DNA from 3 places in the Pectobacterium araliae genome. Region 3 is predicted to be linked to each of the others. Evidence: predicted binding sites of a transcription regulator. Region 3 holds the regulator's gene; each other region holds the start of a gene.
The links. The regulator PurR, encoded in region 3, represses purine synthesis genes. The targets are predictions, from matches to a motif close to CANGCAAACGTTTGCNTG.

Region 1 (3,285 bases), 2.0 Mb from region 3:
CGAAACGGATATGGAGAAAGATTTCCCGATGATGCGGCTGGTGCAGGGTGATGTGGGCTCAGGGAAAACGCTGGTCGCCGCGCTGGCCGCATTACGTGCTATTGCCAATGGCAAACAGGTCGCGCTAATGGCACCAACAGAGCTATTGGCCGAACAACACGCGCATAATTTTCGTCAGTGGTTCGAACCATTAGGGCTTGAAGTCGGTTGGCTAGCTGGTAAACAAAAAGGAAAAGCGCGTCAGGCGCAGCAGGACGCTATTGCTAGCGGCCAGGTTTCCATGGTTGTTGGGACACACGCCATTTTCCAGCAACAGGTGAAATTCAACGGATTGGCATTGGTCATCATTGATGAACAGCATCGCTTTGGCGTGCATCAACGCCTTGCGCTGTGGGAAAAAGGCGAAGAGCAGGGTTTTCATCCTCATCAGTTGATTATGACCGCCACCCCCATTCCCCGTACGCTGGCGATGACAGCCTATGCCGATCTAGATACTTCTGTTATTGATGAGCTACCGCCGGGTAGAACCCCTGTCACCACGGTCGCGATACCAGACTCACGCCGCAGCGACATCATCGAACGTGTGAATAGCGCCTGTCAGCAGGAAGGTCGCCAGGCTTATTGGGTCTGTACACTGATTGAAGAATCCGATCTCTTGGAAGCGCAGGCAGCAGAAGCCACCAGCGAAGAGCTGAAGGCTGCTCTGCCGAACCTCAAGGTTGGATTGGTTCACGGCCGCATGAAAGCGCAAGAAAAACAGGCGGTAATGCAGTCGTTTAAACAGGGGGATCTGCAACTGCTGGTGGCAACCACCGTCATCGAAGTCGGGGTTGATGTACCCAATGCTAGCCTGATGATTATTGAAAACCCAGAACGTCTAGGTCTGGCGCAATTGCACCAATTACGCGGGCGTGTCGGACGCGGTGCGGTGGCATCCCACTGTGTGCTGCTTTATAAAACGCCCATGAGCAAAACCGCACAAAAACGTCTTCAGGTACTCCGCGATAGCAATGACGGCTTTGTCATCGCCCAACGCGATCTGGAAATTCGTGGGCCGGGGGAATTGTTAGGTACGCGTCAAACGGGTAATGCCGAGTTCAAAGTGGCCGATCTCCTGCGCGATCGGGATTTGATTCCACAGGTACACCGCGTTGCTCGCCATCTGCATGAGTACTATCCCGAGCATGCCATTGCGCTAATCGAGCGCTGGCTACCCGAGCGCGCACGCTACACCAACGCTTAATCACAGCAGCGCATTCTTCGTTTTTCTTAAAAGTATCACCTTACATAATAAGGTCTTGCTCATCAGACAAAATTCATATCGAAAAGATGCGTTAGCAAACGTTTGCTTTCAGCAAAGAGATCATTAAAATGCGCTCTTTGTCGTTTCAGGAACGCCAACACTCACATCATGACTACCACCACGGAAACGTCCCAAACAGAAGCCGCTGACGCCCCTCAGCGCAGTGAACTTATCTATCGTCTTGAAGACAGGCCGCCGCTGCCGCAAACGCTATTCGCCGCCAGCCAGCACCTGCTTGCCATGTTTGTTGCGGTGATTACTCCCGCGTTGCTGATCTGTCAGGCATTAGGTTTACCCGCTCAGGATACGCAGCGCATCATCAGTATGTCGCTTTTCGCTTCCGGCTTGGCCTCTATTCTACAAATTAAAACCTGGGGCCCCGTCGGTTCTGGTCTGCTGTCTATTCAGGGCACCAGCTTTAACTTCGTAACGCCGCTGATTATGGGTGGGCTGGCCTTGAAAAACGGTGGTGCGGATGTTCCCACGATGATGGCAGCACTGTTCGGTACGCTGATGGTTGCTTCCTTCACCGAAATCATTCTTTCACGTTTCCTGCATTTAACCCGTCGCATCATTACCCCGCTGGTTTCCGGCATTGTGGTGATGATCATTGGTCTGTCGCTGATTCAGGTCGGCCTGACCTCCATCGGTGGCGGCTATGCCGCAATGGGTAATAGTACCTTCGGCGCACCCAAGAATTTATTATTAGCGGGCGCAGTGTTGCTGGTGATTATTCTGCTTAACCGCCAGCGTAACCCTTACCTGCGCGTCGCGTCGCTGGTGATTGCCATGGCGGTGGGTTATCTGGGTGCCTGGTTGATGGGAATGCTGCCGGAAAGCACGCCAGCGCCACACGATACCGTCATCATGGTGCCCACGCCGCTGTATTACGGTTTAGGTTTTGACTGGAATCTGTTGGTTCCGCTGATACTCGTCTTCATGGTCACATCGTTAGAAACCATCGGTGATATCACCGCGACTTCCGACGTTTCTGAGCAGCCAGTCAGAGGCCCGCTGTACATGAAACGCTTGAAAGGCGGCGTGCTGGCAAACGGTTTGAACTCTTGCCTGTCTGCTGTATTCAATACCTTCCCTAACTCGTGCTTCGGCCAGAATAACGGCGTCATCCAGCTTACCGGTGTTGCCAGCCGCTATGTCGGCTTCGTGGTTTCGCTGATGCTGATCGCACTGGGGCTGTTCCCTGCCGTCAGCGGATTTGTGCAGCATATTCCAGAGCCCGTTCTGGGCGGTGCCACTATCGTGATGTTTGGTACGATCGCCGCTTCCGGCGTACGTATTGTGTCCCGTGAACCGCTTAACCGTCGCGCAATCATGATTATTGCGCTGTCACTGGCTGTTGGTCTTGGCGTGTCACAGCAGCCGTTGATTCTGCAATTTGCGCCGGATTGGATTAAAACATTACTGTCTTCTGGTATTGCCGCTGGTGGGATTACGGCGATCGTGTTGAATATGGTTTTCCCACACGAAGAAAAATAGCGCCAGCACGCAATAATTTCTGTTCAATTCATGTAAAAGCGAGCGGTGATGCAACACCGCTCGCTTTTTACTGTCTGTAACAGCATTACCTATTGAGCCTTCAGGGAAATTGCGGCATAAGAACAGTTCTCCCTGACGATTGGCATGGACTGACACGATGAAATTTATCGGGAAATTATTGCTGACCCTGCTGCTACTGGCCTTTTTAGCGCTGGTGGTCGTATACGTATTACTGCAAACCAGTTGGGCGGCAGGCTGGGTAAGCAATTGGGTAAACCAGAACACCGACTACCAGTTATCACTGGGCAAAATGAATCATGACTGGTCAACCGCCGATCATATCCAACTCACTGACGTCAGTTTTGGTCATAAAAACCAACCGCCGACCCTCACTGCAAAGCAGGTTTCCGCAGGGTTTAGCGTGCGCCAAATTACCGATCCGCGTCATTTTGCCAGCCTGGAATTAGAAGGCGGTACGCTGAACC
Region 2 (3,285 bases), 1.2 Mb from region 3:
CGAATGCTATCCAGACTAAAATTATCCAGCATAATGATATCTGCGCCAGCCTCTAGCGCTTGCTGTAACTCATCCAGCGATTCGACTTCAACTTCGACCGGTACATCGCTGCGTAAAGCCTGCGCTTTTTCTACCGCATTTTTGATTGAGCCAGCAGCGATGATATGGTTTTCCTTGATCAGGAATGCATCGGATAGACCAAGACGATGGTTGTCGCCACCGCCGCATGATACGGCGTATTTCAGCGCGGTTCGCAGCCCCGGCAGCGTCTTGCGGGTATCCAGCAGTCGAGTGCGCGTTCCCTGCAATACGGCAACATAGCGGCTGACTTCGGTTGCGACGCCGGACAGCGTTTGCAGAAAATTCAGCGCTGTGCGTTCACCGGTCAGGAGCTGTTTGGCTGGGCCTGTGATGTCACACAGCGTTTGGTTGGGAGTGATAGCGTCGCCATCGGTAACGTGCCAGATGATCGTTGTCGTGTTGCCTAATTGAGAAAAGACTTCCTCAATCCAGCGCGTGCCGCAGAATATACCCGCTTCACGCGTGATAATACGTGCGCTGACGGTCTCATTGTCGGGTAACAGAAGGGCGGTAATATCTTGATTAGCATCGACGATGCCACCTAAATCTTCACGCAGTGCCAGTTGCACGCTGGCGGGGATATCTTGTGCAATACGAGCGAGCAAGGCTTGTTGGCGTTGTTCCTGACTGTAGCGACGCGTTGACATGACAAAACTCCGAAGGGGGATTCGGAGGTCTATGCTACCTTGTTTATATCAGGACATCCAGAATGAATAGTTATTATAATTCAATATGTTAATGTTATTTGTATTTCCGACGAATACTGATATCCGCCGGAAAAGGGATGCGATTTTAGAAGTTGTAACCAACAACCAGGTAGTAGCCCCAGCCGGTAGATTTCACTTCAAACGGACCTTTGCCGAAATTGAGTTCTGCGCCATCAGCCCATTGGCCGCCATTGTGGAAATAACGAGCGACGAAAGAGTAGTGCCAGTGGTCGTAGCCCAGCGCCAGAATATGGCTGGAGGCAATGGAGTTGTTGGTGCGGCTTGCATTCGATTTATCACGCAGTTCTGAACCAAAATCGAAATTGGTGAAGCTGATATACGAGACATTGCCGCCCAGCACAGAACCCAGCGGGTAAGAGTATTTCACTTTTACGCGGTAGCCGTCCCATTCGTTTTCGTTCGCCGCGCCGTAATTCTGCCATTGGTATTTGGCATAGCCGTTTACTGAGAGAGACAGATCGGTGCCGGTATCAATATCGGTGCCTAAGCCCATGTACCAGGTGCTTTGGCGTGAACCGCTGTTGCGACCCTGATCGTAAATCACGTTATTGGCGATGTACCACTCTTTAAACGGACCAAAGCTCAGGTCAGCCCCTGTCAGTTTATCAATCGAGAAGCGTGGTTCGATCTCGACAAACAGCGGAGAGCCTTTGTCCCAAATACCACGGCTGTCGGGATCGCCACCAAAAAATTTAGGCGCATCGGCGTAGCCGTAGAAATCGAACCAGTCTTTACGTGCAAACGCTTCGTATTCCAGGTAGGTCGTGCTGTTCAGTTGCGGTCCAAAACGGGTGTGGGCGCTGCCGACGACGTTAATACTCTGATGCCACCAGTCGGACAGGTATTCGGCTTTATTGCTGTCGGCAAGGGCAGGCATTGAGCAGGACAGTGCCAGCAAGGCGCCTGCGGCGAAAGTTTTCTTCATGTTAAGTACCCTATGTTAGACGTCATGTGCGTTGTGCGTAAGGTTGTAAAATAAGCTTTGGTAATACCTAAAAAAATCAGAAGATAATTTTGTCATGCATTTTAAGTAAAAATAGATGTAATGCACGAAAACGATTGCTTTCCATTGGTGTGTTACATTTTTAATGTGATTTTTGTCACAAAATAATGTTGGTATTTTCCCTTGTGGAAAAGGGCGAGAAATTGAATGCGGGCAGAAAATTGATGGGAGCATCACTGAATGAATGGTAAAGCCTATTGATACCGAGTTGAATAGATAGCATGGCGTGAAACATGGTATCTTGGATACAAGGACTTTTGGCTATATGGTTTTACACCTGAAATTAGTTTTTACGCCAGAAATGAGCTTTTTCGCCTGATTCAGCCGGCAAACGATACGATGCGAGGTTATCGCCGATGTTTTTGGAAAATGGCTGGTTATCCGACATTACACACACGCCTTCGCCGCATCATGATGGTCGTCCGAATAATGAGGTGCCTTCCTTACTGGTGATTCACAATATCAGTCTGCCGCCGGGTGAGTTTGGCGGCCCGTATATTGACCAGTTGTTTACGGCTACTTTGGACCCCACTGCGCATCCCTATTTCGCTGATATTTCCCATTTACGCGTCGCGGCACACTGCCTGATTCGTCGCGATGGGCAAACCACGCAGTATGTGTCTTTCGACCAGCGCGCCTGGCATGCTGGCGTTTCGGTGTTTGAAGGCCGTGAACGCTGTAATGATTTCTCTATTGGCATTGAGCTGGAAGGGACGGATACGCTGCCTTTTACCATGGCGCAGTATCACTCACTGGTTGCGATTACACGCCTGTTAATGCGGGCTTATCCTATTACACTGCCGCGAATTACCGGACATAGCGACATCGCTCCGGGCCGTAAAACCGACCCCGGCCCGGCATTTGACTGGGACGGTTATCATCATCTGCTGCAAGAAAACTGGATAGAAAATAAAAGGAGTCTCGATCAATGACGCTGTTTACACTGTTGCTTACGCTCGCATGGGAACGGTTGTTCAAACAGGGGGAGCATTGGCAGATTGATCATCGGCTTGGCGTTGTGTTCCGACACGTTCCCTCTCCCTCTTTATTTCAAACGTTGTTCCTGACGCTATGCAGTATGGGCATCGTGGCGGGACTGTTGTGGCTAACGAGCGGCATTCTGTTTGGTCTGGTTTCCCTTCTGTTGTGGATTGTGATCAGCCTGATGTGTATTGGTGCGGGTGAGATTCGTCAGCACTATCGGTGCTATTTGCAGGCGGCACAGCGCGGCGAGGCGGATGCCAGCCGAGAAATGGCGGAGGAATTGGCGTTGATTCACGGTTTACCCGTTGGTGCAGGTGAAAGCGAGCAGTTAAAGGAATTGCAAAATGCCTTGCTATGGATAAATTTCCGGTTTTATCTAGCTCCGCTATTTTGGTTCGTTGCTGCAGGGTCATACGGGCCGGTTGCGCTAGTGGGGTATGGTTTTTTGCGCGCCAGACAAACCTGGCTTGCCCGGCATAATACGCCGCT
Region 3 (3,285 bases):
ATGCCACTAGCTACAAAAAAACGCCATTTTTTGTAGGGTTATTTTCCTGCCGATTATTCATCATTGATGAAATCAGCGCCAGAAAACGCTGATAAATCAGACGAAAAAACAACTATTAACGTTTTTTCACTATTCTGTATGAATAAAGCGACCATGCCCACTTTTTTATGACGCCGTTTTCAGGAATACTGTGCGGATTGAGCGAGTTAAGGATTATGTTCGGTCACTTTTATTATGCGCTTATTTATTACTCTTTTTATATTATTTTTCAGTAACCTATCCCTGAACATCGTTCAGGCTGCGCCGCATACCCCGCATTCTACGCCGAAGAAAAGCGTCGTTGAAGAAACGAATAAGAAAAACCGTCAAACAAAGGGTACTGCTAAATCACCAGCACCAATCAAAAGTAAAAAGCCAGAACCGACCACCGTCAGCAATAAATTCAAACCCCGTACGGCTAACAAACCAGTAGAAAAGAAGCTATCCCGGACGCAAAGCAGCACGCCTGCACTAGTGAAAAAAAACCTTAAAAAGCTAAAGCCTGAAGAGGATAGGCAGACAATCGCACAGACCAGAGTCAAAACCGAGTTGAAGAAGACCGCGCTCAAAGGAAAAGTGGATAAAAATCCAGCGCCCACAGAAAAGGGGATGGCGCTGAGCACAGCGCATAAAAAACGCTATCAACACGCCAAAACGACAGCAATGAATAAACTGATGAGCCAGATCGGTAAGCCTTACCACTGGGGCGGATCATCGCCTTTTACCGGTTTCGACTGTAGCGGACTGGTCTATTACGCCTATAAAGACGTCGTTAAGATCCCAATCCCACGTACCGCGAACGAGATGTACCATCTGCGTGATGCCGCACCGATTAAAAAAAGTGAGCTGGAAAGTGGTGATCTGGTCTTTTTCCGCATCAATAATCGTGGTGCCGCCGATCACGTCGGGGTTTATCTGGGAGAAGGCAAATTTATCCAGTCACCGCGTACCGGTTCAGATATTCGCATCAGCAAGCTAAGTGAGGATTATTGGCAGGAGCATTATGTAGGGGCGCGTCGCGTGGTGACGCCACAGACCATTCGTTAAGCGATAGCACGCCGAACAGAAGCGTATTCAGACAGATTCTGTGCAATAACCCTGTCTGAATGCGCAGAAACACTGAAGGTTAGTTCAACACCGCAATGAAACTAAACGTGATGATCACAGCCAACGAGCCAACCGTTGTCAGCAAAGACATCTTCAAATCGGTATCCATAGGCCACTCCTTATTAGCAAACAAATTTCATCTGAAAAAAGACACTATCATTTACAGCCGAACCCACTGAGACAATAAAGCGACAAATAATAGGGTTATTACGATTCTTTCATAATTCTAACGAAAAATCTCCGACGCATGCATCACTAATAGTATAAATTAGCCCTTTCACTTTCATGATAAATCGGACACAATCCGCTGTTTATGAAAGCGCTGCGTGCCAGTCGAAAAACGTCAAGCCAGATCCCTTCGGTATAACATTCGGCATTCTCCTTCTGAAATCCTGTTTTTTAGCTTAGAAGAAGAACTTTAAACGTAGGCAAACGATTAACAATATACTTACGTCTGTAACAGGTAAGTTCAGGAGTCATTTTTAGATGGCAACGATTAAAGATGTGGCAAAACGTGCTGGCGTTTCCACCACAACCGTATCGCACGTGATCAATAAAACACGTTTCGTCGCCGAAGAGACTAAGGCAGCCGTCAGGGCAGCAATCAAGGAATTGCACTATTCGCCTAGCGCCGTCGCCCGTAGCCTTAAAGTTAATCACACTAAATCTATCGGCTTGCTGGCTACATCCAGCGAAGCGCCCTATTTCGCCGAGATCATTGAAGCGGTCGAAAACAGCTGTTATGCCAAAGGCTACACGCTGGTGCTGTGTAATTCTCATAACGATATCGGCAAACAGCGCGCTTATCTCTCGATGCTGGCGCAAAAACGCGTCGACGGCCTGCTGGTCATGTGTGCCGAGTACCCGCCAGAGTTATTGGGCATGTTGGAAGATTATCGCAGCATTCCTATGGTCGTCATGGACTGGGGACAAATGCACAGCGATTTTACCGATACCATCATCGATAACGCCTTTGAGGGCGGTTATATGGCAGGCCGCTACCTGATTGAACGCGGTCATCGGGATATTGGCGCTATCCCTGGAATACAAGAGCGCAACACGGGTAACGGACGCTACCTTGGCTTTTTAAAAGCCTTGAAGGAAGCCGACATTACCGTGCGCGATGAATGGGTCGTGCGGGGCGATTTTGAACCGGAATCCGGTTATAAAGCCATGCATCAGATTCTCGCGCAAAAGCAGCGACCTACCGCGGTATTCTGTGGTGGCGATATCATGGCGATGGGAGCCATTTGTGCGGCAGACGAATTGGGGTTACGTGTGCCACAAGATATTTCGGTGATCGGTTATGACAACGTCCGCCACGCGCGCTTCTTTACGCCCGCACTAACCACCATCCATCAGCCCAAAGAGCGTCTGGGCCAATCCGCGTTTTCTATGTTGCTGGATCGGATTACCAGCAAGCGTGAAGATGCACACGTCATTGAGGTGCATCCGACGTTGATTGAACGTCGCTCGGTTGCCGACGGTCCGTTTCGCGATTATCGCCGCTAATCTCGGCGACTCAACATAGACCGATGTTCTTATTCCCGCCTGCTAATCGAGTAGGAGGCGAGATTACTCCCGCCGTCCTCTCACACCACCGTACGTGCGGTTCCGCATACGGCGGTTCATGTTAACTCTGGAACTGCCGTTGCTGCTCCACTAGTGATATCAAGCCGAGTCGTCTGAACTGCGCCGTCTTTATCGCATCATTCATGTGACTCGACCCCGCGTTCCACCACGCTCCTCGCTGGTTACTCGCCGACCTCCACGCTCGCTTTTCACACAAGCCCGCTCGCATTAGCATTCGGGCTCGCGTATACGTTCGTTTCCATTGCCGCCACAGTAGACTGCGCAGTTTACGCCTGACCCAGCCGTCAATCTTCTCCAGAACTCCTTTTACTTCCGTGTATCTGAAGTAGCTCATCCAGCCTCGCAGTATCGGTGTGAGTTCATTGATTACGCCTTTCACTGATTTCGTCGCGTGCCCTGTCGTCAGGCTACGGATCTTCTCCTTCAGCCTCTCGACACTGCTCCCTGCGATCTTCAGTCGGGTCTGTTTGTGCCGTGTCACGCTGTATCCCAGGAACTTACGCTCCCACGGTCGCGCCACCGCACTCTTCTGCTCATTGACCTTTA

Region 1: a site for PurR is predicted at 1,335-1,352, ahead of AACH44_RS20640 (nucleobase:cation symporter-2 family protein). Genes of this name have one in related genera too.
Region 2: a site for PurR is predicted at 1,858-1,875, ahead of AACH44_RS17000 (nucleoside-specific channel-forming protein Tsx). Genes of this name have one in related genera too.

Annotation. Positions count from the first base shown of each region.
Region 1 covers NZ_AP028908.1:4,553,277-4,556,561, forward strand. The annotation lists gene recG (ATP-dependent DNA helicase RecG) at 1-1,243, shown strand, start outside; gene AACH44_RS20640 (nucleobase:cation symporter-2 family protein) at 1,412-2,800, shown strand; gene AACH44_RS20645 (AsmA family protein) at 2,958-3,285, shown strand, end outside.
Region 2 covers NZ_AP028908.1:3,754,416-3,757,700, reverse strand. The annotation lists gene nadC (carboxylating nicotinate-nucleotide diphosphorylase) at 1-728, opposite strand, end outside; gene AACH44_RS17000 (nucleoside-specific channel-forming protein Tsx) at 874-1,734, opposite strand; gene ampD (1,6-anhydro-N-acetylmuramyl-L-alanine amidase AmpD) at 2,169-2,744, shown strand; gene ampE (beta-lactamase regulator AmpE) at 2,741-3,285, shown strand, end outside.
Region 3 covers NZ_AP028908.1:2,571,945-2,575,229, forward strand. The annotation lists gene AACH44_RS11585 (C40 family peptidase) at 235-1,086, shown strand; gene AACH44_RS11590 (YnhF family membrane protein) at 1,166-1,255, opposite strand; gene purR (HTH-type transcriptional repressor PurR) at 1,633-2,658, shown strand; gene AACH44_RS11600 (group II intron maturase-specific domain-containing protein) at 2,780-3,285, opposite strand, start outside.